DNA from 3 places in the Pseudomonas sp. JDS08PS003 genome. Region 1 is predicted to be linked to each of the others. Evidence: predicted binding sites of a transcription regulator. Region 1 holds the regulator's gene; each other region holds the start of a gene.

Evidence for each region. The regulator sigma-54, encoded in region 1, starts transcription at its own class of promoters, with help from an activator protein. The targets are predictions, from matches to a motif close to ANTGGCATNNANNTTGCTNT.
Region 2: a site for sigma-54 is predicted at 1,450-1,469, ahead of glnA (glutamate--ammonia ligase). Genes of this name have one in related genera too.
Region 3: a site for sigma-54 is predicted at 2,268-2,287, ahead of flhA (flagellar biosynthesis protein FlhA). Genes of this name have one in related genera too.

The regions. Positions count from the first base shown of each region.
Region 1 covers NZ_CP120724.1:1,144,801-1,152,241, forward strand. Annotated here, with positions in the region: gene P7C00_RS05115 (superoxide dismutase) at 1-486, shown strand, start outside; gene P7C00_RS05120 (ZIP family metal transporter) at 520-1,413, shown strand; gene P7C00_RS05125 (HPr family phosphocarrier protein) at 1,443-1,715, opposite strand; gene rapZ (RNase adapter RapZ) at 1,732-2,589, opposite strand; gene ptsN (PTS IIA-like nitrogen regulatory protein PtsN) at 2,592-3,056, opposite strand; gene hpf (ribosome hibernation-promoting factor, HPF/YfiA family) at 3,069-3,374, opposite strand; gene P7C00_RS05145 (RNA polymerase factor sigma-54) at 3,500-4,993, opposite strand; gene lptB (LPS export ABC transporter ATP-binding protein) at 5,176-5,901, opposite strand; gene lptA (lipopolysaccharide transport periplasmic protein LptA) at 5,901-6,446, opposite strand; gene lptC (LPS export ABC transporter periplasmic protein LptC) at 6,433-7,005, opposite strand; gene P7C00_RS05165 (HAD family hydrolase) at 7,015-7,441, opposite strand, start outside.
Region 2 covers NZ_CP120724.1:523,374-530,814, reverse strand. Annotated here, with positions in the region: gene thiI (tRNA uracil 4-sulfurtransferase ThiI) at 1-1,235, opposite strand, end outside; gene glnA (glutamate--ammonia ligase) at 1,568-2,974, shown strand; gene P7C00_RS02425 (chorismate mutase) at 3,099-3,653, shown strand; gene P7C00_RS02420 (hypothetical protein) at 3,732-4,079, shown strand; gene P7C00_RS02415 (CaiB/BaiF CoA transferase family protein) at 4,089-5,276, opposite strand; gene P7C00_RS02410 (acyl-CoA dehydrogenase family protein) at 5,311-7,032, opposite strand; gene P7C00_RS02405 (LysR family transcriptional regulator) at 7,142-7,441, shown strand, end outside.
Region 3 covers NZ_CP120724.1:2,000,229-2,007,669, forward strand. Annotated here, with positions in the region: gene fliQ (flagellar biosynthesis protein FliQ) at 1-239, shown strand, start outside; gene fliR (flagellar biosynthetic protein FliR) at 244-1,026, shown strand; gene flhB (flagellar biosynthesis protein FlhB) at 1,030-2,205, shown strand; gene flhA (flagellar biosynthesis protein FlhA) at 2,489-4,618, shown strand; gene flhF (flagellar biosynthesis protein FlhF) at 4,630-5,952, shown strand; gene fleN (flagellar synthesis regulator FleN) at 6,071-6,901, shown strand; gene fliA (RNA polymerase sigma factor FliA) at 6,898-7,441, shown strand, end outside.

The DNA of each region.
Region 1 (7,441 bases):
GTAGAGGGCACTGAATGGGCGAGCTGGGAAGTCGAGAAACTGGTGGCCAGTGTCCAGCAACTGCCGGAAAAACTTCGGGCCGCGGTGATCAACCAAGGGGGAGGCCACGCTAACCATTCGCTGTTCTGGGCGGTCATGACCCCAGCAGGTGGCGGTAAGCCCGAGGGTGCCCTGGGTCAGGCAATCGAGCAGCAACTGGGTGGTTTCGAGAGCTTCAAGGAGGCGTTCACCAAGGCTGCGCTGACCCGCTTCGGCAGTGGCTGGGCCTGGCTCAGCGTGACTCCGGAGAAAAAACTGGTGGTGGAAAGCAGCGGTAACCAGGACAGCCCGCTGATGAATGGCAACACGCCGATTCTCGGTCTGGACGTGTGGGAGCACGCCTACTACCTGCGTTATCAGAACCGTCGGCCGGAATACATCAATGCGTTCTACAACGTGATCAATTGGCCGGAAGTCGCGCAACGCTATCAGGCCGCGATGGCCTGATACCTCCATTCATAACAAGATCTAAGGCCGATTATGGGCACTGAAACACTGGCGATCAGCAGCGGACGGATGTTTCGTTATGCCTTCGGTTCGCTGTTGCTGTTGGCGGGGACCGCGTTGCTGGTGGCTCAAGGGCTGAGCTGGCTGAATCTGGAACCAAGGTTGTTGCGCGCCTTGCAGGGTGGCTCGATCTGCGCATTGGGCACGGCACTAGGGGCGGTCCCGGTGCTGGTGATCCGCAGAATGCCGATGGCCGTGAGCGATACGTTGCTGGGTTTTGGCGCTGGGGTGATGCTGGCGGCGACGGCGTTTTCGCTGATCGTTCCCGGTATTGCCGCCGCTCAAGACTTGGGTTTGTCTGCCTGGGGCTCCAGTGGCCTGGTTTGCGCCGGCATCATGCTGGGTGCCTTTGGTTTGTTCCTGGTGGATCGCAAGGTCTCGGGCGCGAGCCCCGAAGTCCTGGTCGGCACGGCGGAACATCCGGTGATTGCGCCACGCATCTGGCTGTTTGTCTTCGCCATCATTGCCCACAACATTCCGGAAGGCATGGCGGTGGGGGTGTCGGCAGGGGGCGGCATGGCAGATGCGGACAGCCTGGCCATGGGGATTGCCCTGCAGGATGTGCCGGAGGGACTGGTGATCGCACTGGTGCTGGCGGGGGCGGGGATGTCGCGGGTCAGGGCATTCCTGATTGGCGCCGCTTCAGGTTTGGTGGAGCCGGTCTTTGCCTTGCTCTGTGCCTGGTTGGTGAGTCTGGCGCAGGTGCTGCTGCCGCTGGGGTTGGCCCTGGCGGCGGGAGCCATGTTGCTGGTGGTGACTCACGAAGTGATTCCCGAGTCCCGTCGCAATGGTCACGAAAAGCTCGCCAGCCTCGGCTTGTGCATCGGCTTTTGCCTGATGATGGTGATGGATACGGCGCTCGCCTGAGGGGCGCTTGGCGAGTGGCCCGGAGGGGCTTACTCGCCCTCGTCGAAGTAGTTGTTGATCAATGCCACCAGCGCATTCAGCGCTTCCTGTTCCTGCTCGCCTTCGGTCTTCAGATGAATCTTGGTGCCCTTGCCTGCGGCGAGCATCATCATGGCCATGATGCTTTTGCCGTCCACCATGGATTCCGGGCTCCTGCCGGCGCGGATCTGGCAGGGGAACTGCCCCGCTACGCCGACGAATTTGGCTGAGGCACGGGCATGCAGGCCCAGTTTGTTGATGATTTCGATTTCCAGAGCTGGCATCGCGGGGTAGATCCTTTCAGCTAAGGTCGCGGTGGCGAACCTGGACGTTCTTCAGGGATTTTTGCAGGACCTGGCCCAGGCGCTCGGTCAGGTACACGGAGCGGTGGTGCCCGCCGGTGCAACCAATGGCAATGGTTACATAAGCGCGATTGCTGGCAGCGAAACGTGGCAGCCACTTGAGCAGATAGCTGGAGATGTCCTGGAACATTTCCTCGACATCGGGCTGTGCGGCCAGGTATTCGGCCACAGGTGCGTCCAGCCCGGATTGGGCGCGTAGTTCGGGCTTCCAATACGGATTGGGCAGGCAGCGCACGTCGAATACCAGATCGGCGTCCACCGGCATGCCGCGCTTGAAACCGAAAGACTCCACCAGGAACGCAGTCCCGGGTTCGGGTTGGTTCAGCAGGCGCAGCTTGATGGTGTCCCGCAGTTGGTAGAGGTTCAGATTGGTGGTGTTGACCTTGAGGTCGGCCAGATCGACGATGGGGCCCAGCAGCTGGGTTTCATCGTGGATGGCTTCGGCCAGCGAGCGATTGGCACTGCTCAGCGGGTGACGCCGCCGGGTTTCCGAGAAGCGCTTGAGCAGGGTTTCCTCGTCGGCGTCCAGATAGAGCACGTCGCACTGGATATGCCGGCTGCGTACTTCTTCCAGCAACTCGGGGAAGCGCGACAGATGGCTGGGCAGGTTTCGGGCGTCGATGGAAACCGCCACCAGAGGTTGTGCCAGTTCCGTGTGAATCAACGCGCGCTCGGCCAGCTCGGGCAGCAAGCCGGCGGGAAGGTTGTCGATGCAGTAGTAGCCGTGGTCCTCAAGAACATCGAGGGCGGTGCTTTTACCTGAGCCGGAGCGGCCGCTGACAATGATCAAGCGCATGATTACTGACCGTTTTGCTCGTCCAGGACAACCTGATACAAGGCTTCATTGCTGGTGGCACTGCGCAGTCGGTCACGGACTTCCTTGCGATCGAGCATGCTGGCGATCTGCCGGAGCAGTTCCAGGTGTGCGTCGGTAGCGGCTTCCGGAACCAGGAGGACGAACAGCAGATCCACAGGGGCACCGTCGATGGCGTCGAAGTCGATTGGAGCGTCCAGGTGCATCAGCGCACTGATAGGCGACTCGCAGCCTTTGAGGCGGCAGTGGGGAATGGCGATGCCGTTGCCAAAACCGGTGGAACCGAGTTTTTCACGGGCGATCAGGCTCTCGAAGACATCCTGCATCTCCAGATCAGGCACTTCGCGGCTGATCAGGTTGGCAATTTGTTCGAGGGCGCGTTTTTTACTGCCGCCCGGCACGTTCACCAAGGAACGGCCGGGGGTCAGGATGCTTTCAAGTCGGATCATGGGAGGGGAGTGTTAGCGACCCGTGCCTTGGAGAAGGTGGAGTTGCTTTTCCTTATGCTTTTTCAGTTGGCGGTCAAGCTTGTCCGTGAGCAGGTCAATTGCGGCATACATATCGTCATGTTCTGCATTGGCGACGACCTCCCCACCGTGGATGTGCAGGGTGGCTTCGATTTTCTGCTTCAGCTTCTCGACAGCCATGGTGACCTGCACATTGGTAATCTTGTCGAAGTGCCGCTCCAGCCGGTCGAGTTTCTCGCCGATGTAAGCGCGCAGAGGTTCAGTCACTTCGAGTTGGTGTCCACTGATGTTGACTTGCATACAGCTTCTCCTTCGTTGCCAGTGCATAACGCGGCAGGCTGGGTTGCCTGCCACCTAGACCGCGTTTGAAACCGACTTTCGACCTGTTTCAAACACACTCTGAAACGCTGTGGCCAGCCCGGCGGCTACATCAACCGCTTCCGTTCGCTGGAAGGCGCGATCCCAAGGGATTCGCGGTACTTGGCGACGGTACGACGGGCTACCTGAATGCCTTGTGCCTCCAGTAAACCAGCGATCTTGCTGTCACTCAACGGCTTTTTCTGATTTTCCGCAGCCACCAGTTTTTTGATGATCGCGCGGATCGCCGTGGACGAGCATTCGCCGCCTTCGGAGGTGCTGACGTGGCTGGAGAAAAAGTATTTCAGTTCATATATGCCCCGGGGGGTATGCATGAATTTTTGCGTGGTCACACGGGAAATGGTCGATTCGTGCATGCCCACAGCTTCGGCGATGTCGTGCAGAACCAGAGGTTTCATGGCTTCATCGCCGTACTCCAGGAAGCCCCGTTGGTGCTCGACGATCTGAGTGGCGACTTTCATCAGGGTTTCGTTGCGGCTCTGCAGGCTCTTGATGAACCAGCGAGCTTCCTGCAACTGATTGCGCATGAAGGTGTTGTCGGCACTGGTGTCGGCGCGGCGAACAAAGCCGGCGTACTGTGCGTTGACCCGCAGGCGTGGCACGGACTCCTGATTCAATTCCACCAGCCAGCGCTCGTTGTCCTTGCGCACGATGACGTCCGGGACCACGTATTCGGCTTCGCTGGATTCGATCTGTGAGCCCGGGCGCGGGTTGAGGCTCTGCACCAGTTCGATGACCTGACGCAGTTCGTCTTCCTTGAGCTTCATGCGGCGCATCAGCTGGCTGTAGTCGCGACTGCCCAGGAGGTCGATGTAGTCACTGACCAGGCGCTGGGCTTCGCTCAGCCAGGGAGTTTTTGCTGGCAGTTGGCGCAGTTGCAGCAGGAGGCATTCGCCCAGGTTGCGGGCGCCGATGCCGGCCGGCTCGAATTGCTGGATGCGGTGCAGGACGGCTTCGATCTCGTCCAGTTCGATGTCCAATTCCGGATCGAAGGCCTCGAGAATTTCTTCAAGGGTCTCGTCCAGGTAGCCCTGATTGTTGATGCAATCGATCAGGGTCACGGCGATCAGGCGGTCGGTATCCGACATCGGCGCCAGGTTCAATTGCCAGAGCAGGTGGCTTTGCAGGCTCTCGCCGGCCGATGTGCGAGTGGTGAAGTCCCACTCATCGTCATCGCTGCTGGGCAGGCTGCTGGCGCTGGTCTGGTAGACGTCTTCCCAGGCGGTGTCCACCGGCAGTTCGTTGGGGATGCGTTCGTTCCATTCGCCTTCCTCGAGGTTATCCACCGTGGGGGCGGTTTCCTGGTAGGAGGGTTCCTGGATCTCGGTGTTGGGTTTGGACTCTGTGTTGTCGGCCAAGGGGTCGCTGTTGTCGAAGTCTTCGCCATCTTCCTGGCGTTCGAGCATCGGGTTGGACTCCAGGGCTTCCTGGATTTCCTGTTGCAGGTCCAGGGTCGACAATTGGAGCAGGCGGATGGCCTGTTGCAGCTGCGGTGTCATCGTCAGCTGCTGGCCCATTCTCAGGACTAGCGATGGTTTCATGGCAGGGGCTTAACACCTTATTTGCCGGCGCACATGCGCCATCCACTACAGGGCGCCGGAGCGCCAAACATAAGCAAATTATATGCCTGAAACTGAAGTGTTTGCCTAGAGCGCTGTAACAATAAAATTTGTAGGGATTTATTGTTCCTGGCGCTCTGGCATCTAGCCCGACACCTCAGCCTTTACAGGCGGAACTCATGGCCCAGGTAGACTTCCTTGACCAGTTCGTTGGCCAGGATGGTCTCGGAGTCGCCTTCGGCGATCAGTTGCCCGTCATTGACGATGTAGGCGGTTTCACAGATGTCCAGGGTTTCGCGGACGTTGTGGTCGGTGATCAGCACCCCAATGCCCTTGGCCTTCAGGTGGTGGATGATCTGCTTGATATCGCCGACCGAGATCGGGTCCACGCCGGCAAAGGGTTCGTCCAGCAGGATGAACTTGGGGGCAGTGGCCAGGGCGCGGGCGATTTCCACGCGGCGGCGTTCACCACCGGACAGGCTCATGCCGAGGTTGTCGCGGATGTGATTGATGTGGAATTCCTGCAGCAGGCTTTCCAGTTCCTGGCGACGGCCGGCCTTGTCGAGTTCCTTGCGGGTCTCGAGGATGGCCATGATGTTGTCGGCCACCGACAGCTTGCGGAAGATCGAAGCTTCCTGGGGCAGGTAGCCGATGCCGGCGCGAGCGCGACCGTGCATCGGTTGGTGGCTGACATCCAGGTCGTCGATCAGGACGCGGCCCTGATCGGCCTGGACCAGGCCGACGATCATGTAGAAGCAGGTGGTCTTGCCGGCGCCGTTGGGGCCGAGCAGGCCGACGATCTGGCCGCTGTCGATGGACAGGCTGACATCACGCACGACCTGGCGGCTCTTGTAGCTCTTGGCCAGGTGCTGAGCTTTCAGAGTTGCCATTACTGGGCCTTTTGCTCGTCGGTTTTCTTTTTCGGCTGGATGACCATGTCGATCCGCGGACGTGGTGCGGTGACCGAGCTGCCATTGGCGCGACCGGCGTTAGCCACTTGCTTGACGGTGTCGTAGACGATCTTCTCGCCTTCGGTGGTGTTGCCGTCGTTGATGACCTTGGCCTTGTCGATCAGCACGATGCGATTCTGCTGAGCGTGGTACTGGATGGTCACAGCGTAGGCCTGAACCGGTTTCGGGTCGGTCTGCTTCTGCAACTGCTCGAAGTAGGCGAGGTTGCCCACCGACGTCACTACGTCGATTTCGCCGCTCTTGGCTCGGGTGATGGTCACGGTGTTGCCGGTGATCTTCATCGAACCCTGGGTGATGATCACATCGCCCTTGTAGGTGGCCACGCCGTTCTTGTCGTCCAACTGGGCGTCGTCGGCCTGGATGCGGATCGGCTGTTGGCTATCGTTCGGCAGAGCCCAGGCGCTCACGCTTCCCAGTGCTGCGCCCAGACTGAGCAAAATAGGGAGGGTTTTAACGAGCCTCATACTGTCCTCTTACGTTCGATAGCAGGTTCATCCTGCCGTCTTTCAAATACGCTTTCATTCCCTTGGCCGTAGTCACGCCGCCGGCGCCGTCGATTCTAACGGCTTGCTCGGTCTGCGCATATTGCTTCTGCGGGAATACTGTCATGCGGCTGGTGGTGATCAGCAGGTTGCGGTTGTGCTCATCGGTGCGGGAAACCCGTACCGAATCGATCAGTTCGACCTCGGTGCCGTCCGGATTGACTTCGCCTCGCTCGCTCTGGACGTGCCAGGGGAAAGTGGTGCCGCGGTACATCTGCAGGTCCGGTTTGGTCAGCAGCGTCACTTCGCTGGCCTTGACGTGCTCCACTTTGTCCGAGGTCATTTCGTACTGCAGCTTGCCGTCAGGCAGGTACTGCACGCTGCGGGCGTTGATCACGTAATAGTCGATGGCGTTCTCGTCGACCTGCACTACCGGCTTGTCGAGGAAGCGCTCTGGGCTGATGTTCCAGTAACCGACCGCCGCGAACAGCAGGGCGATGATCCCGAATATCAGGATGTTGCGAATCTTTTTACTCAGCATGGGTGGGCTCTATAGGTAAGCGGCGTTGGCTGCTTCAAGGCGGTCCTGGGCTTGCAGGATCAGCTCGCAGAACTCCCGGGCAGCGCCTTCGCCGCCGCGGGCTACGGTGGTGCCGTGGGCGTGCTCGCGGACAAAGCCGGCTGCGTTGGCCACCGCCATGCCCAGACCGACACGGCGGATCACCGGCAGGTCGGGCAGGTCGTCGCCCAGATAGGCGACCTGTTCATAGCTTAGGCCCAGTTGGGCAAGAAGTTCGTCCAGCACCACCAGCTTGTCTTCACGACCCTGGTACAGGTGGGGGATCCCCAGGTTCTTGGCCCGGCGTTCCACTACTGGAGTCTTGCGCCCGCTGATGATCGCTGTCTGCACTCCGGCGGCCATGAGCATCTTGATGCCCTGGCCGTCGAGGGTATTGAAGGTCTTGAACTCGCTGCCG
Region 2 (7,441 bases), 620 kb from region 1:
ATGACGATCTGACCGGCCAGCGCTTCACTGACTTCTTCAATCTGCAAATCCTGGCCCAACTCGTCGATCACTCGATCGATCGGCACCAGTTTGGCCCGCTCGATCGCACGCTCGAGCACCGCCATATCGAATTCTTTCTCTTCATGCTCGACGCGATGGCGCTTGGCATGGGTCTTGGGGTTCACCGAGATGACCCCGCAGTACTCCGGCATGTGCTTGGCGAAGTCGGCGGTACCGATTTCGACGGCCAGGTCGATGATGTCCTGCTTGTGGCTGGCGATCAGCGGACGCAGTACCAGCTTCTCGGTCACGCAGTCGATTACCGACAGGTTCGGCAGGGTCTGGCTGGACACCTGGGAAATCGCCTCGCCGGTCACCAGCGCGTCGATGTGCAGGCGGTCGGCGATGCTCGACGCGGCACGCAACATCATACGCTTCAAAATGACGCCCATATGACTGTTGTCGACTTTGCCAAGGATTTCCCCGAGCACTTCCTCGAACGGCACGCTGACGAACAGCACCCGCTGGGAGCTGCCGTACTTCTTCCATATATAGTGCGCGACTTCCATCACGCCCAGTTCGTGGGCACGTCCGCCCAGATTGAAGAAGCAGAAATGCCCCATCAGGCCGCGGCGCATGATCTGGTAGGCCGCCACGGTGGAATCGAAACCGCCGGACATCAGCACCAGGGTCTGTTCCAGGGCGCCTAGCGGGTAGCCGCCGATGCCATTGTGCTGGCTGTGGATCACGAACAACCGTTGGTCGCGAATTTCCATCCGCACTTCGATTTCCGGCTCTTTCAGGGAAATGCCGGCGGCGCCGCACTGCCGACGCAGTTGGCTGCCAACGTACTTTTCCACATCCATGGAGCTGAATTCATGCTTGCCGGCGCGCTTGCAGCGCACCGAAAAAATCTTCCCGGGCAAGGCCTCGCCGAAGTGCTGCTTGCACTTGGCAACGATGTCGTCTAAGTCGCCCAGAGGGTACTCGTCGACCTGCAGGAAATGTGCGATGCCGGGCATGCAGCTCAGGCGCTCGGTCAGGTCCTTCAGGGCCTTGGGCTCGCTGAGGGCGGTTTCCAGTTCGAGGTTGTCCCACACACCATTGACCACCACGGCCGGGTCCAGATCGCGGAGCACGGCACGGATGTTCTTGGCCAACTGACGGATGAAACGCGTCCGTACCGGGCGGCTCTTGATGGTGATTTCCGGGAAAACTTTAACGATTAGTTTCATGAAAACAGCGCGCGCTGGGCCAGCCGAAAAAGGGGGGCGCGGATTATAGCGGAAATTGCTCAAGGTTTAACCAGTTAATGTGCAGAAGGTTTTCAATGCACCAAAACGGGTCATTTATCAAAGAAGACGCTACATTGCAGTGCGCCAAATGCCGGCATTACGCCAAATCCGCTGCAGAAAGCGTGATTTTGGGGCAGAAAACCCATCTCGGGGCACTGGCATGCAATTTGCTCCCTTGTGAGGCAGGTTGCCATGGCAGAGTATTCGCGCCGGCATCACCCACATTCTAAGGGCACTCCAACACCAAGCCCGAAGCCACCCCGGAGGACACTATGTCGAAGTCGGTTCAACTCATCAAAGATCATGACGTCAAATGGATTGATCTGCGCTTCACTGACACCAAGGGCACTCAACATCACGTGACCATGCCGGCTCGTGATGCGCTGGATGAAGACTTCTTCGAATCCGGCAAGATGTTCGACGGCTCCTCCATTGCTGGCTGGAAAGGCATCGAAGCCTCCGACATGATCCTGATGCCGGACGACGAAACCGCCGTGCTGGACCCGTTCACCGAAGAACCGACCCTGATTCTGGTCTGCGACATCATCGAACCTTCGAGCATGCAAGGTTACGACCGCGACCCACGCGCCATCGCCAAGCGCGCCGAAGAGCACCTGAAAGCCACCGGCATCGGCGACACCGTATTCGCCGGTCCAGAGCCAGAGTTCTTCATCTTCGACCAAGTGAAATTCAAGTCCGACATCTCCGGCTCGATGTTCAAGATCTACTCCGAACAAGGTTCCTGGATGTCCGACCAGGACATCGAAGGCGGCAACAAGGGCCACCGTCCAGGCGTCAAAGGCGGCTACTTCCCGGTTCCACCGTTCGACCACGACCACGAAATCCGTACCTCCATGTGCAACGCACTGGAAGAAATGGGCCTGACCGTTGAAGTTCACCACCACGAAGTGGCGACTGCCGGCCAGAACGAAATCGGCGTCAAGTTCAACACCCTGGTGAAGAAAGCCGACGAAACCCAGACCCTGAAATACGTCGTGCACAACGTGGCCGACGCCTACGGTCGCACCGCCACTTTCATGCCTAAGCCACTGTACGGCGACAACGGCTCGGGCATGCACGTGCACATGTCCATCTGGAAAGACGGCAAGAACACCTTCGCTGGTGAAGGCTATGCCGGCCTGTCCGATACCGCCCTGTACTTCATCGGCGGCATCATCAAGCACGGTAAGGCTCTGAACGGCTTCACCAACCCGGCAACCAACTCCTACAAGCGTCTGGTTCCAGGCTTCGAAGCCCCGGTCATGCTGGCCTACTCGGCGCGCAACCGCTCCGCTTCGATCCGTATTCCTTACGTGTCGAGCCCTAAAGCCCGCCGTATCGAAGCCCGTTTCCCGGACCCGGCTGCCAACCCGTACCTGGCCTTCGCTGCTCTGCTGATGGCCGGCCTGGACGGTATCCAGAACAAGATTCACCCTGGCGACGCTGCTGACAAAAACCTGTATGACCTGCCGCCTGAAGAGGCCAAAGAGATTCCACAAGTTTGCGGCAGCCTGAAGGAAGCCCTGGAAGAGCTGGACAAAGGTCGTGCGTTCCTGACCAAAGGCGGCGTTTTCAGCGACGACTTCATCGACGCTTACATCGCCCTGAAAAGCGAAGAAGAGATCAAGGTCCGTACCTTCGTACACCCACTGGAATACGAGCTGTACTACAGCTGCTGATCCGCAAGCCGCGTGATCAAGAGGCCTCCTTCGGGAGGCCTTTTTTATGCCCGCGCATTTGCCCTGCCCGGGGTGGTTGCGTGCATCATGGGCGCCGCCCTTCTCTTATCAGCCGAGCCCACCCATGACTTCGCGCCTCAATCTGTGCCTCGCCCTGACCTGCAGCCTGCTCACTACAGCCGCCTGCGCCACCGAAGCTCCCGCCGCTCTCGCCCCATTGCTGGGCAGCATCGGCGAACGCCTGGCAATTGCCGATCAGGTGGCCCTGAGCAAATGGGACAGCCACAAGGCGGTGGAGGACCGCCCTCGGGAACAGCAGGTGATTGCCGGCGCCACAGCCCAGGCCGCCACCTATCACCTGAGTGAGGAAACGGTCGGGCAGTTCTTCGCCGCCCAGATCGAAGCCAACAAACTGCTGCAGTACGCCAGGCTGTCCAGCTGGCACCTGCAAGGCCGGGCGCCGGAAACGCCGCGCCAGGACCTGGCCGGACAGATCCGCCCACAACTCGATCAGTTACAAAAACGCCTGCTGCAGCAACTGGCCGACTTCAGCCCCCATCGCGGTGATCACCAATGCTCGCAATGGCTGGCCCAGGCCAATCAGGCCGCCAGCAGCGACCCGTTGCGGCGGCTGGCAATGATTCGCGCTACCGCTGAGTTATGTGTGTTCAAAGGTTAACCGCGCCCGCGCCCAGCCTCACGCCGCCCTATGCTGAGCCTTTCAACCGCACACCCGTAATGGGCTGGAATCACCGTGATGCGCATCGCTGTTTTTTGCCTGCTGTGGATAACGGCGCTGCCCGCCAGCGCAGAGCCTTACACACAACTGCAGTTGCAGGGCGTGCCAGACCACGGCGCGCTGCGGGCCAACAACGGCAGCTTCAATGTGCAGGTGACGCTAGCCCCGGACTTGCAGCCGCAGCATCGCCTGCGTCTGCTGCTGGACGACCAGCCTTATGGAAGCCCCAGCCGAGGCCCCGAGCTGCCGCTGGTGAATATCGACCGCGGCCAACATCGCCTGGCGGTGCAGATCCTCGACGGCGCGCGGGTGCTGCAACAGAGTCCGAGCATCACCTTCAGCCTGCTGCGAGCCCATCGTCGTTGAGCGCAAACCTCAACCGCGCACCACCCCGCTGGCCAACAGCTTGGCGATAGTTGACTCATCCAGCCCCAACCCCTGCAGCACCGCGCGGGTGTCCTGGCCCAGGGCCGGCGGCGCACTGCGATAACTGGCCGGCGTGCGCGAAAGCTTCACCGGTGAACCCACACCCCGATAATCCCCCATCTCCACCAACAGGCCGCGATGCCGGGTATGGGGATGAGCCACCACCTGATCCACCGTGGCAATCGAACCGCAAGGCACTCCCAGGCCAATCAGCCGCGGCGCCAGCGAGGCCCCATCGTGGGCAGCCAGATGCCGCTCCAGCGCCTGCTTCAAGGCCTGGCGATTGACCGAGCGCTGGCCGTTATCGGCAAACCGCGGGTCTTCCAGCAACTCGCTGGCCCCCAGTTCCTGGCACAGCCTGGCGAACTGTCGATCATTGCCAACCGCGAGGAAGATCGGTTCGCCAGCCGTGCAATAGCTGTCGTAAGGGGCAATGTTGGGATGGGCATTTCCAGTGCGTCTCGGGGGCTTGCCGGAGGCGAAGTAGTTCGGCAGATGAGGGTGCAGCAGGGAGACACCGCAGTCATACAGGGAAATATCCAGAGACTGCCCAAGGCCACTGCGCTGACGTTCGTTGAGGGCCAGGAGAATCCCCGCCAGAGCATTGAGCCCGGTGACCATATCGACGATCGGCAGGCCGATGCGCAATGGCCCGCCCTCGCCTTCACCGTTGACACTCATCAAGCCGGCCATGGCCTGGATCACCGCGTCATAGCCGGGCAAACCGCCCAGGGGGCCATCGGCGCCAAAGCCGGAGATCGCGCAATGGATCAACCCCGGGAAACGCGGGCTCAGCACCTCCTGAAAACCGATGCCCCAGCGTTGCAGGGTGCCGGGCTTGAAGTTCTCCACCAGCACGTCGGCGCCTTCCAGCAATTGCATCAGCAGGGCCAGGCCCTCGGGGCGCGACAGGTCGACGGCAATCCCCTGCTTGTTACGGTTGATGCCGCGAAAGTACGAGGCGTCGTCGCCTTCGAACGGCGGCCCCCAACCCCGGGTCTCATCGCCACTCAAAGGCTCCAGCTTGATGACTTCGGCGCCATGGTCGGCCAGGGCCTGGGTACAGTAGGGACCGCCCAGCACGCGACTCAGATCGATGACTTTCAGGCCCGCCAGGGCCCCTTGGGCAAGCTTCATCCAGGTACTCCGCACATCGGAAAGGGACGGCCAATCAGGCCGGCAGCAACTGCATGGCCTCGGCTTGCGACAGCGGGCTCTCATTGGCCAGGCGCGCCAGCAATTCGGCATCGATGGCCGGCTCCAGGCTCAAGGGGTCCCGTGGCAGCACCTTGTGCGCCAGCACCAGATGAGCCAGGGCCAGGCGTCGATAATCCGGAGCCTGGCGCACGGCCTCCCAGGCCATGAAGATCGCGCTGGTCAGGTGATACAGCACGCTGCCGAACTGCCGCACCTGCTCATCCCGCCGTTGTTGCGCCACCGCACTGAAGCCAGTGACCGTGCGCAGCAGGGCCGAATCGAACAGCCGGCGGCTGACGTCCGGCAGATCGGCCTCGGCCAGCAGTGCCGTCAGATAGCCTTGCAAGGATTCCAGCGCCTGCTCACGGGTCACCGCCCGGGCAATGTCCAGCGCGACGATATTGCTGGTGCCCTCCCAGATCGAACCCAGATGGGCATCGCGTACCAGCCGGGCATCGCTCCACTCCTCGATGTAGCCGACCCCACCTCGCACCTCCATGGCATCGCCGGTGACCCGCCGAGCGTCGCGGCAGGCGCGGAACTTGATCAGCGGGGTGAGAATCCGCACACATTTGCGCGCCGCCTCGTCACCGCCATCGGCCCGGGGCAGCAAGCTGGCGATCTGCATGAACATCGAGCGCGCCTGCTCGGTGGGCAGCATCATCTTCAGCAACTGCCGCTGCATCAGCGGCATCTCGATCAGGTACTTGCCGAAGGCCCGGCGCTGGCGGGCGATGAACAACGCTTCGTTGACCCCGCGGCGCATCAGCCCCGCCGCCCGCACGCCGTTGGACAGCCGCGACATGTTGACCATGTCGGCCATCTGCTGGAAGCCACGACCGACCTCGCCGATCAGGTAGGCGCTGGCGCCTTCCAGGGTGATCTCGCCACTGGCCATGGAGCGGCTGCCCAGCTTGTCCTTCAGGCGCTGAATCCGATAGTGGTTGCGCGAACCGTCGGCCAGGACTTTCGGCAGCAGAAACAGGGTGACCCCGGCCATGCCCGCAGGCGCCTGTTCCGGGCGCGCCAGGACCATGGCCAGGTCGGCATCCGGGTTGGAGCAGAACCATTTCTCGCCGTACAGCCGCCATTGGCCGTCTTCCAGCCGGGCGCGGGTTTCGGTGCGCGAGACATCGGAGCCGGCGGCCTGCTCGGTCATGAACATCGCCCCCTGGAACAGCTCGTCGAAATCCTGGGACTGCAGCTGCGGCAGATAACGCTGCACCAGCTCAGGCGCGCCGAACTTGCGCAGGGTGCGGGCCAGGGAGTCGGTCATGCTCACCGGGCAGCACAGGCCAAATTCCGCCTGGACGAACAGATAGGTCAGGGCGTACTTGACCAGCGGCAGCGGCCCGTCAGGGCGATGGCTCATGGAGGCCAGGCCCAGCTCGGCGTAGGCCACCCGCTCCAGAGCGACATAGTCCGGGTGCTTGGCAATGCTTTGCAGGTTCTCGCCGCGGCGGGTGCGGGGCTGCAACACAGGCGGGTGCTTGTCGGCGGACAGGGCCAATGCATCCAGCTCGCCACCGGCCCGGGCGCCCAGGCGCTGCAAGGTCGGCAGCCACTGCTGGCAGACCTCCGGCGGCAGGTAGACCTTGAGCAATGCGCCCAGGCCGGCGTCGCATTCAAACAGGTTGATACCATGGCTGTCGGGGATGTTCAGGCGGTCTTCAATAGGGCGGGGCTCGGCGGTCATGGCGCGTCTCCTGATTTTTGTAGGCCGAGACTAGAGCCGCCTTCGATAAGTATCTAATACAAAATTGATCAACTACGATAAGTAATCCAGATCGTAGAGGCAGGATCACATGGACCTCAAACAGCTGCGCTACTTCGTCGCCGTGGCCGAGGAACTGCACTTCGGGCGGGCCGCAGCGCGCCTGTGCATTTCACAACCGGCGCTGAGTTTCGATATCAAGAAGCTTGAAGGGCAACTGGATCTCCAGTTGCTCAACCGCAACAACAAGTCAGTGAGCCTGACCAACGCCGGTCAGGTGCTGCTGGGCGAGGCGCGCTATCTACTGCTGCGGGCCGACCAGGCACGACGCCTGACCCAGCGTTCGGCCGAAGGCTTTGCCGGACGCCTGAGTGTGGGTTTCGTCAACTCG
Region 3 (7,441 bases), 860 kb from region 1:
GCGAAGCCCTCTGGCTGACCACCATGATGGTGGCGGTGCTGGTGGTGCCCAGCCTGCTGGTGGGGTTGATGGTGGCCATGTTCCAGGCGGCCACCCAGATCAACGAACAGACCCTGAGCTTCCTGCCGCGCCTGCTGGTGATGCTGGTGACCCTGATTGTTGCCGGTCCCTGGCTGGTGCAAACCTTTATGGAATACATCCGTCAGTTGTACGGCAGTATTCCTCAGCTGATCGGCTGAGCCGATGTCCCTGTTGGCGCTGACCGACACTCAGATCAGTACCTGGGTGGCGAGCTTCATGTTGCCGCTGTTCCGGGTCACCTCGCTGCTGATGGTGATGCCGATTTTTGGTACCACTCTGGTGCCGCGTCGCGTGCGCCTGTATTTCGCCCTGGCGATTACCGTGGTCATAGTCCCGGGCCTGCCACCCATGCCTGAAGTGCATGCCCTGGATCTCAGTGGCCTGCTGCTGATTGCCGAGCAGATTCTGATCGGTGCGGTGCTGGGGTTTTCCCTGCAGTTGTTCTTCCAGTCCTTTGTGGTCGCCGGGCAGATCGTGGCGATCCAGATGGGCATGGGCTTCGCTTCCATGGTCGACCCCACCAACGGTGTCTCGGTGGCGGTGATCGGGCAGTTTTTCACCATGCTGGTGACCCTGCTGTTCCTGGCCATGAATGGCCATCTGGTGGTTTTTGAGGTCCTTACCGAAAGCTTCACCACCCTGCCGGTGGGCGGCGGCCTGATGGTCAACCACTACTGGGAGTTGGCGGGCAAGCTGGGTTGGGTCCTGGGGGCGGCGTTGCTCCTGGTGCTGCCGGCGATCACCGCCTTGCTGGTGGTCAACATCGCCTTTGGCGTGATGACCCGAGCCGCCCCGCAGTTGAACATCTTCTCCATCGGCTTTCCCCTGACCCTGGTGCTCGGCATGGGCATTGTCTGGATCAGCCTGGCCGACATTCTCAACCAGTATCAACCGCTGGCCTCCGAGGCCTTGCAGTTCTTACGCGAACTGGCAAAGGCGCGCTGAGCCATGGCAGAAAGCGAGAGCGGTCAGGACAAGACAGAAGACCCCACGGAGAAGCGCAAGAAGGACTCCCGGGAGAAGGGTGAAATCGCCCGTTCCAAGGAGCTCAATACCCTGGCCATCATGCTGGCGGGGGCGGGCGGTCTGCTGGTTTATGGGGGCGGTCTGGCTCAGGATCTGCTGGAAATCATGCGCCTGAACTTCTCTTTGCCCCGGGAAGTGCTGCTCAGCCCGGGCGCCATGGGACTGTACCTGCTGCACTCGGGCAAGATCGCCATCCTGGCGGTGCAGCCGGTGCTGTTGACCTTGCTGCTGGCGGCCGTCATCGGGCCGATATCCCTGGGGGGGTGGCTGTTTGCGGGCAAGAGCCTGGCGCCCAAGTTCAGTCGGATGAATCCGGCCAACGGCCTCAAGCGGATGTTTTCGTTCACTGCGTTGATCGAGTTGCTCAAGGCTCTGGCCAAGTTCGGCCTGGTGCTGTTCGTGGCGCTTTCGGTGTTGTCGTCGGACATTGACGACCTGCTGCGGATCGCCCACGAACCGCTTGAGCTGGCGATCATCCACAGTGTCCAGGTGGTGGGTTGGAGCACTTTGTGGATGGCTTGCGGGTTGATTTTGATCGCCGCGGTGGATGTGCCGGTGCAGCTGTACCAGGCCCATAAGAAGCTGTTGATGACCAAGCAGGAGGTGCGTGACGAGCACAAGGACCAGGAAGGTCGGCCTGAGGTCAAGCAGCGGATTCGCCAGACCCAGCGCGAGATGTCCCAGCGGCGGATGATGGCAGCGATCCCCGAGGCCGACGTGGTCATCACCAACCCGACCCACTACGCCGTGGCTCTCAAGTACGACGCCGAGAAGGGTGGGGCGCCGGTGTTGCTGGCCAAGGGCAGTGATTTCTTGGCCCTGAAAATCCGCGAGATTGCCGTGGCCCATGAAGTGATGTTGTTGGAGTCCCCGGCCCTGGCGCGTTCCATCTATTACTCCACTGAGCTTGAGGAAGAGATCCCGGCGGGGCTTTACTTGGCGGTGGCCCAGGTCCTGGCCTATGTCTACCAGATTCGCCAGCACCGTGCAGGCAAGGGCAAGCGCCCGGACCCGCTCAAGGACTTGCCGATTCCTACGGATCTGCAGCGCGACACTGGCGGCAAGCAGTCCTCGGGCGGCCCCATCGATCCTGTCTAGTTCCAGGCATGCAGGCGCTGGCTTGCCAGCGAATGCGCCTTGCTTATGTCAGAAAAATGGCTAATTGCCATTATCTCGCCTTGTAACTCTGTTCCTTGCAGCCGGCCCTGCGACGCTTCGTTTGCCGACGAGGGCGGCCCCGCGATCCTGTTCGCCGGCACGCCGGTTCCTCCTGGTTCAGGGCGCGATTGCGCCGCTGCGGCAAAGTTGGAAGGCTTCTTGCAGTAGCAGCCCCGAGCCGCTTCAGGCGTCAAAAGTTTGCTTTACGGAACGGGGTAAATCGGTGGATCGCTCTCAGTTAATCAACACGGCTCGCAGTAACCTGGTCGACCTCGGTCGAGGCAACCTGGGTGTACCTGTGCTGCTGTTGGTCATGCTGGCCATGATGATGCTGCCAGTGCCGGCGTTCCTGCTGGATGTGTTCTTCACCTTCAACATCGCCCTGTCGATTGTGGTCCTGCTGGTCTGCGTGTACGCCCTGCGACCGCTGGATTTCGCGGTGTTCCCGACCATTCTGCTGGTGGCCACCTTGCTGCGGTTGGCACTCAACGTGGCCTCGACCCGAGTGGTGATGCTCCACGGCCAGGAAGGCCATGCCGCGGCCGGTAAGGTGATCCAGGCCTTCGGTGAGGTGGTGATCGGCGGTAACTATGTCGTGGGTATCGTGGTCTTTGCGATCCTCATGATCATCAACTTCGTGGTGGTGACCAAGGGTGCCGGACGCATCTCCGAGGTGAGCGCGCGCTTCACCCTGGATGCCATGCCCGGCAAACAGATGGCCATCGACGCCGACCTCAACGCCGGCCTGATCGATCAGAATCAGGCCAAGCTGCGTCGTCTGGAGGTGGCCCAGGAAGCCGAGTTCTACGGCTCCATGGACGGTGCCAGCAAGTTCGTTCGCGGCGACGCCATCGCCGGCCTGCTGATCCTCTTCATCAACCTGATCGGCGGTATGGCGGTCGGTATCTTCCAGCACAACATGACCTTTGCCGACGCCGGCAAGGTCTATGCCTTGCTGACCATCGGTGACGGTTTGGTGGCGCAACTGCCATCGCTGCTGCTGTCCACTGCGGCCGCCATCATGGTGACGCGTGCTTCGGGTTCCGAAGAAATGGGCAAGCAGATCAACCGGCAGATGTTCGCCTCGCCCAAGGCGCTGGCGGTGGCCGCGGGCCTGATGGCGGTGATGGGGTTGGTGCCGGGCATGCCGCACTTCTCCTTCCTCAGCCTGGCAGCGGTGGCTGGCGGTGCGGCTTATCTGGTCTGGAGAAAGCAGAATCTGGTCAAGGTCCAGGCTCTGGAAGAGGTCCAGCGTCAGCAGGACCTGCTGCCTTCTCCGGCTCGGGCCATGGAAACCAAGGAGCTGGGTTGGGACGATGTGACCCCGATCGACATGATCGGTCTGGAAGTTGGCTACCGCCTGATTCCCCTGGTGGATCGCAACCAGGGCGGACAGCTGCTGGCGCGGATCAAGGGGGTGCGCAAGAAGCTCTCCCAGGACCTGGGCTTCCTCATGCCCACTGTGCATATCCGTGACAACCTGGACCTGGCCCCCAGTGCCTATCGCCTGACTCTGATGGGGGTGATCCTGGCGGAGGCCGAGATCTATCCGGATCGCGAATTGGCGATCAACCCCGGGCAGGTCTACGGCACCCTCAACGGTATCTCTGCCCGTGACCCGGCCTTCGGCCTGGAGGCGGTGTGGATCGAAATCAGCCAGCGGCCTCAGGCGCAGTCCCTCGGCTACACCGTGGTGGATGCCAGTACCGTGGTCGCCACCCACTTGAACCAGATTCTGTACAAGCACTCCAGCGAGCTGATCGGTCACGAGGAAGTGCAGCAGCTGATGCAGTTGCTGGCCAAGAGTTCGCCGAAGCTGGCGGAGGAGTTGGTGCCGGGTGTGCTGTCGTTGTCGCAGTTGCTCAAGGTTTTGCAGGCGCTGCTGGCCGAACAGGTGCCGGTACGGGATATCCGCAGCATTGCCGAGGCTATCGCCAACAATGCCGCCAAGAGTCAAGATACTGCCGCTTTGGTTGCCGCGGTTCGGGTCGGATTGTCTCGCGCCATCGTCCAAAGCATTGTAGGTACTGAGTCTGAGCTGCCAGTGATCACCTTGGAGCCAAGGTTGGAACAAATTTTGCTCAGCAGTTTGCAGAAGGCAGGACAAGGCCAGGAAGAAGGCGTTCTGCTGGAGCCAAGCATGGCTGAAAAGCTGCAACGTTCGCTGATCGATGCGGCGCAGCGTCAAGAGATGCAAGGTCAACCGGTGATTCTGTTGGTAGCGGGTCCGGTCCGCGCCATGCTCTCGCGGTTCGGGCGTCTCGCCGTTCCCGGGTTGCATGTGTTGGCGTACCAGGAAATTCCCGACAACAAGCAAGTGACCATCGTTGCGACAGTAGGGCCCAACGGCTGAGGTAGTGGGTTATGCAAGTTAAGCGTTTTTTCGCCGCCGATATGCGTCAGGCCATGAAACTGGTTCGTGATGAATTGGGCGCTGAAGCTGCCATTATCGGCAACCGGCGGATTGCCGGGGGGGTCGAGCTGACGGCTGCGCTGGATTACAAGTTGTCGGCGTTGTCGCCACGGGTTCCGAACATGGAACTCGAGGACGAGTTGCGCAAGACCCAGTCGCGGATCGTCACCGCCCAGGCCGAGCTGAGCCTGCGGGGCGAGGGCGACAGCGCCTCGATCACCAATCGCCAGTTGTTCGCCGGTCTGCCATTGACTGCCGCCGAGCCGCTGATCGAGCCGACCCTGACCGAGCGTCCGCGCCCGGCGCCGGCTCCTGCTGCTCCGGCGCCCGATAATCGGGCTCTGGACTCCATGCGTTTCGAACTCAACGGTCTGCGCGAGCTGCTGGAAGTGCAACTGGGCTCTCTTGCCTGGAGCCAGTTGCAGGGCAGTCGCCCCGAGCAGGCCAACCTCTGGCGTCGCCTGCAGCGCATCGGCCTCTCCGGCCCGCTGTCTCGCGACCTGCTGGCACTGATCAGCGAAATCGACGAGCCTCGCCAGGCCTGGCGCATGTTGCTGGCACACCTGGCGCGGATGATCCAGACCCCGGAAGTCGAGCCGCTTGAAGAGGGTGGCGTGATCGCCATGGTCGGCCCTGCCGGCATGGGCAAGACCACCACCCTGGCCAAACTGGCAGCGCGCTATGTCCTCAAGTACGGCGCGCAGAACATCGCTCTGGTGAGCATGGACAGCTTCCGTATTGGCGCCCAGGAGCAGCTCAAGACCCTGGGGCGTATCCTCAATGTGTCGGTGACCCATGTCGATCCAGGCCAGTCCCTGGCTCAGGCCCTGGACCCGCTGCTGCGCAAGCGCGTGGTATTGATCGACACCGCCGGCCTGCAAGCCAGCGACCCGGCGTTGCGCATGCAACTGGAAAGCCTGGCCGGTCGTGGGATTCGGGCGAAGAATTACCTGGTACTGGCCACCACCAGCCAGAAGCAGGTGCTGACCGCTGCCTACCACAGCTACAAGCGCTGCGGTCTGGCCGGTTGCATCCTGACTAAACTGGATGAAACAGCCAGTCTTGGCGAGGTCTTGAGCCTGGCCATCAGTCACGAATTGCCGGTGGCCTATCTCACCGATGGTCCACGGATTCCCGACGATTTGCACCTGCCTCGCCGGCACCAGTTGGTGAGTCGCGCTGTCAGCGTGCAGATGCAGGAAGAACCCAGCGAAGAAGCCATGGCCGACATGTTCGCTGACCTCTATCACAGCCCGACCAAGCGGGTCGGCTGAGGTAGACATGAATAGATTGCAGTGTATCTACATCGATGGTCTGCCATGCATTGTTCCAATGGTGAACGCGCAGCCAGTTATGTGGCCCCGTCTAAGTAAGACAAGGTAAAGAAAGAACATGGGCAGCATGCATCCCGTACAGGTGATTGCGGTGACCGGCGGCAAAGGTGGCGTCGGCAAGACTAATGTGTCAGTGAACTTGTCCCTGGCTCTGGCTGAGCTCGGCCGGCGAGTCTTGCTGCTGGACGCCGATCTGGGACTGGCCAACGTCGATGTCCTGTTGGGTCTGACCCCCAAGCGCACCCTGGCGGATGTCATCGAAGGGCGCTGTGAGCTGCGCGACGTGCTGCTCCAGGGGCCTGGCGGCATTCGCATCGTTCCGGCCGCTTCGGGTACCCAAAGCATGGTGCACCTGAGCCCCGCCCAGCACGCCGGTCTGATCCAGGCCTTCAGCGACATCGGCGACAATCTCGATGTACTGGTGATCGACACCGCTGCAGGTATTGGTGACTCGGTAGTCAGTTTCGTCCGCGCGGCCCAGGAAGTGTTGCTGGTGGTCTGTGACGAACCGACCTCCATCACCGACGCCTACGCGCTGATCAAACTGCTCAACCGCGACTATGGCATGAACCGTTTCCGGGTCTTGGCCAACATGGCCCAGAGCCCTCAGGAAGGGCGCAACCTGTTTGCAAAATTGACCAAGGTCACGGATCGCTTCCTGGACGTGGCCTTACAATACGTCGGCGCAGTTCCCTACGACGAAAGCGTACGCAAGGCCGTGCAAAAGCAGCGTGCGGTCTATGAAGCCTTTCCTCGTTCGAAGTGTGCATTGGCGTTCAAGGCCATCGCGCAAAAAGTCGATACCTGGCCGTTGCCAGCGAACCCACGCGGGCATCTGGAGTTTTTTGTCGAGCGGCTAGTGCATCAAACAGCGGGACCGGTGCTATGACTGCCAGCGGCTACAACCTCTACAAGAAGTCGGCACGTGACAGCCAATACGAACTGATCGAGCGCTACGCGCCCCTGGTCAAGCGTATTGCCTATCACCTGCTGGCGCGGTTGCCGGCCAGTGTTCAGGTGGAAGACCTGATTCAGGCCGGGATGATCGGTTTGCTCGAAGTGTCGACCAAATACGACGCGAGCAAGGGAGCGAGTTTCGAAACCTACGCGGGTATCCGTATCCGTGGGGCGATGCTCGACGAGGTTCGCAAAGGCGATTGGGCACCGCGTTCGGTGCACCGTAATACGCGCATGGTCAGTGATGCCATTCGCGCAATTGAAGCTAAAACCGGTCGTGACGCTAAAGATCACGAGGTTGCGGCCGAACTTCAATTGAGTCTCGACGATTATTACGGGATTTTGAACGACACCTTGGGCAGCCGCCTGTTCAGTTTCGACGACCTGTTGCAGGACGGCGAACATGAAGGGCTGCATGAGGATGGCGCCAGTGCTCATCTCGAGCCGTCACGGGACCTGGAGGATGAACGCT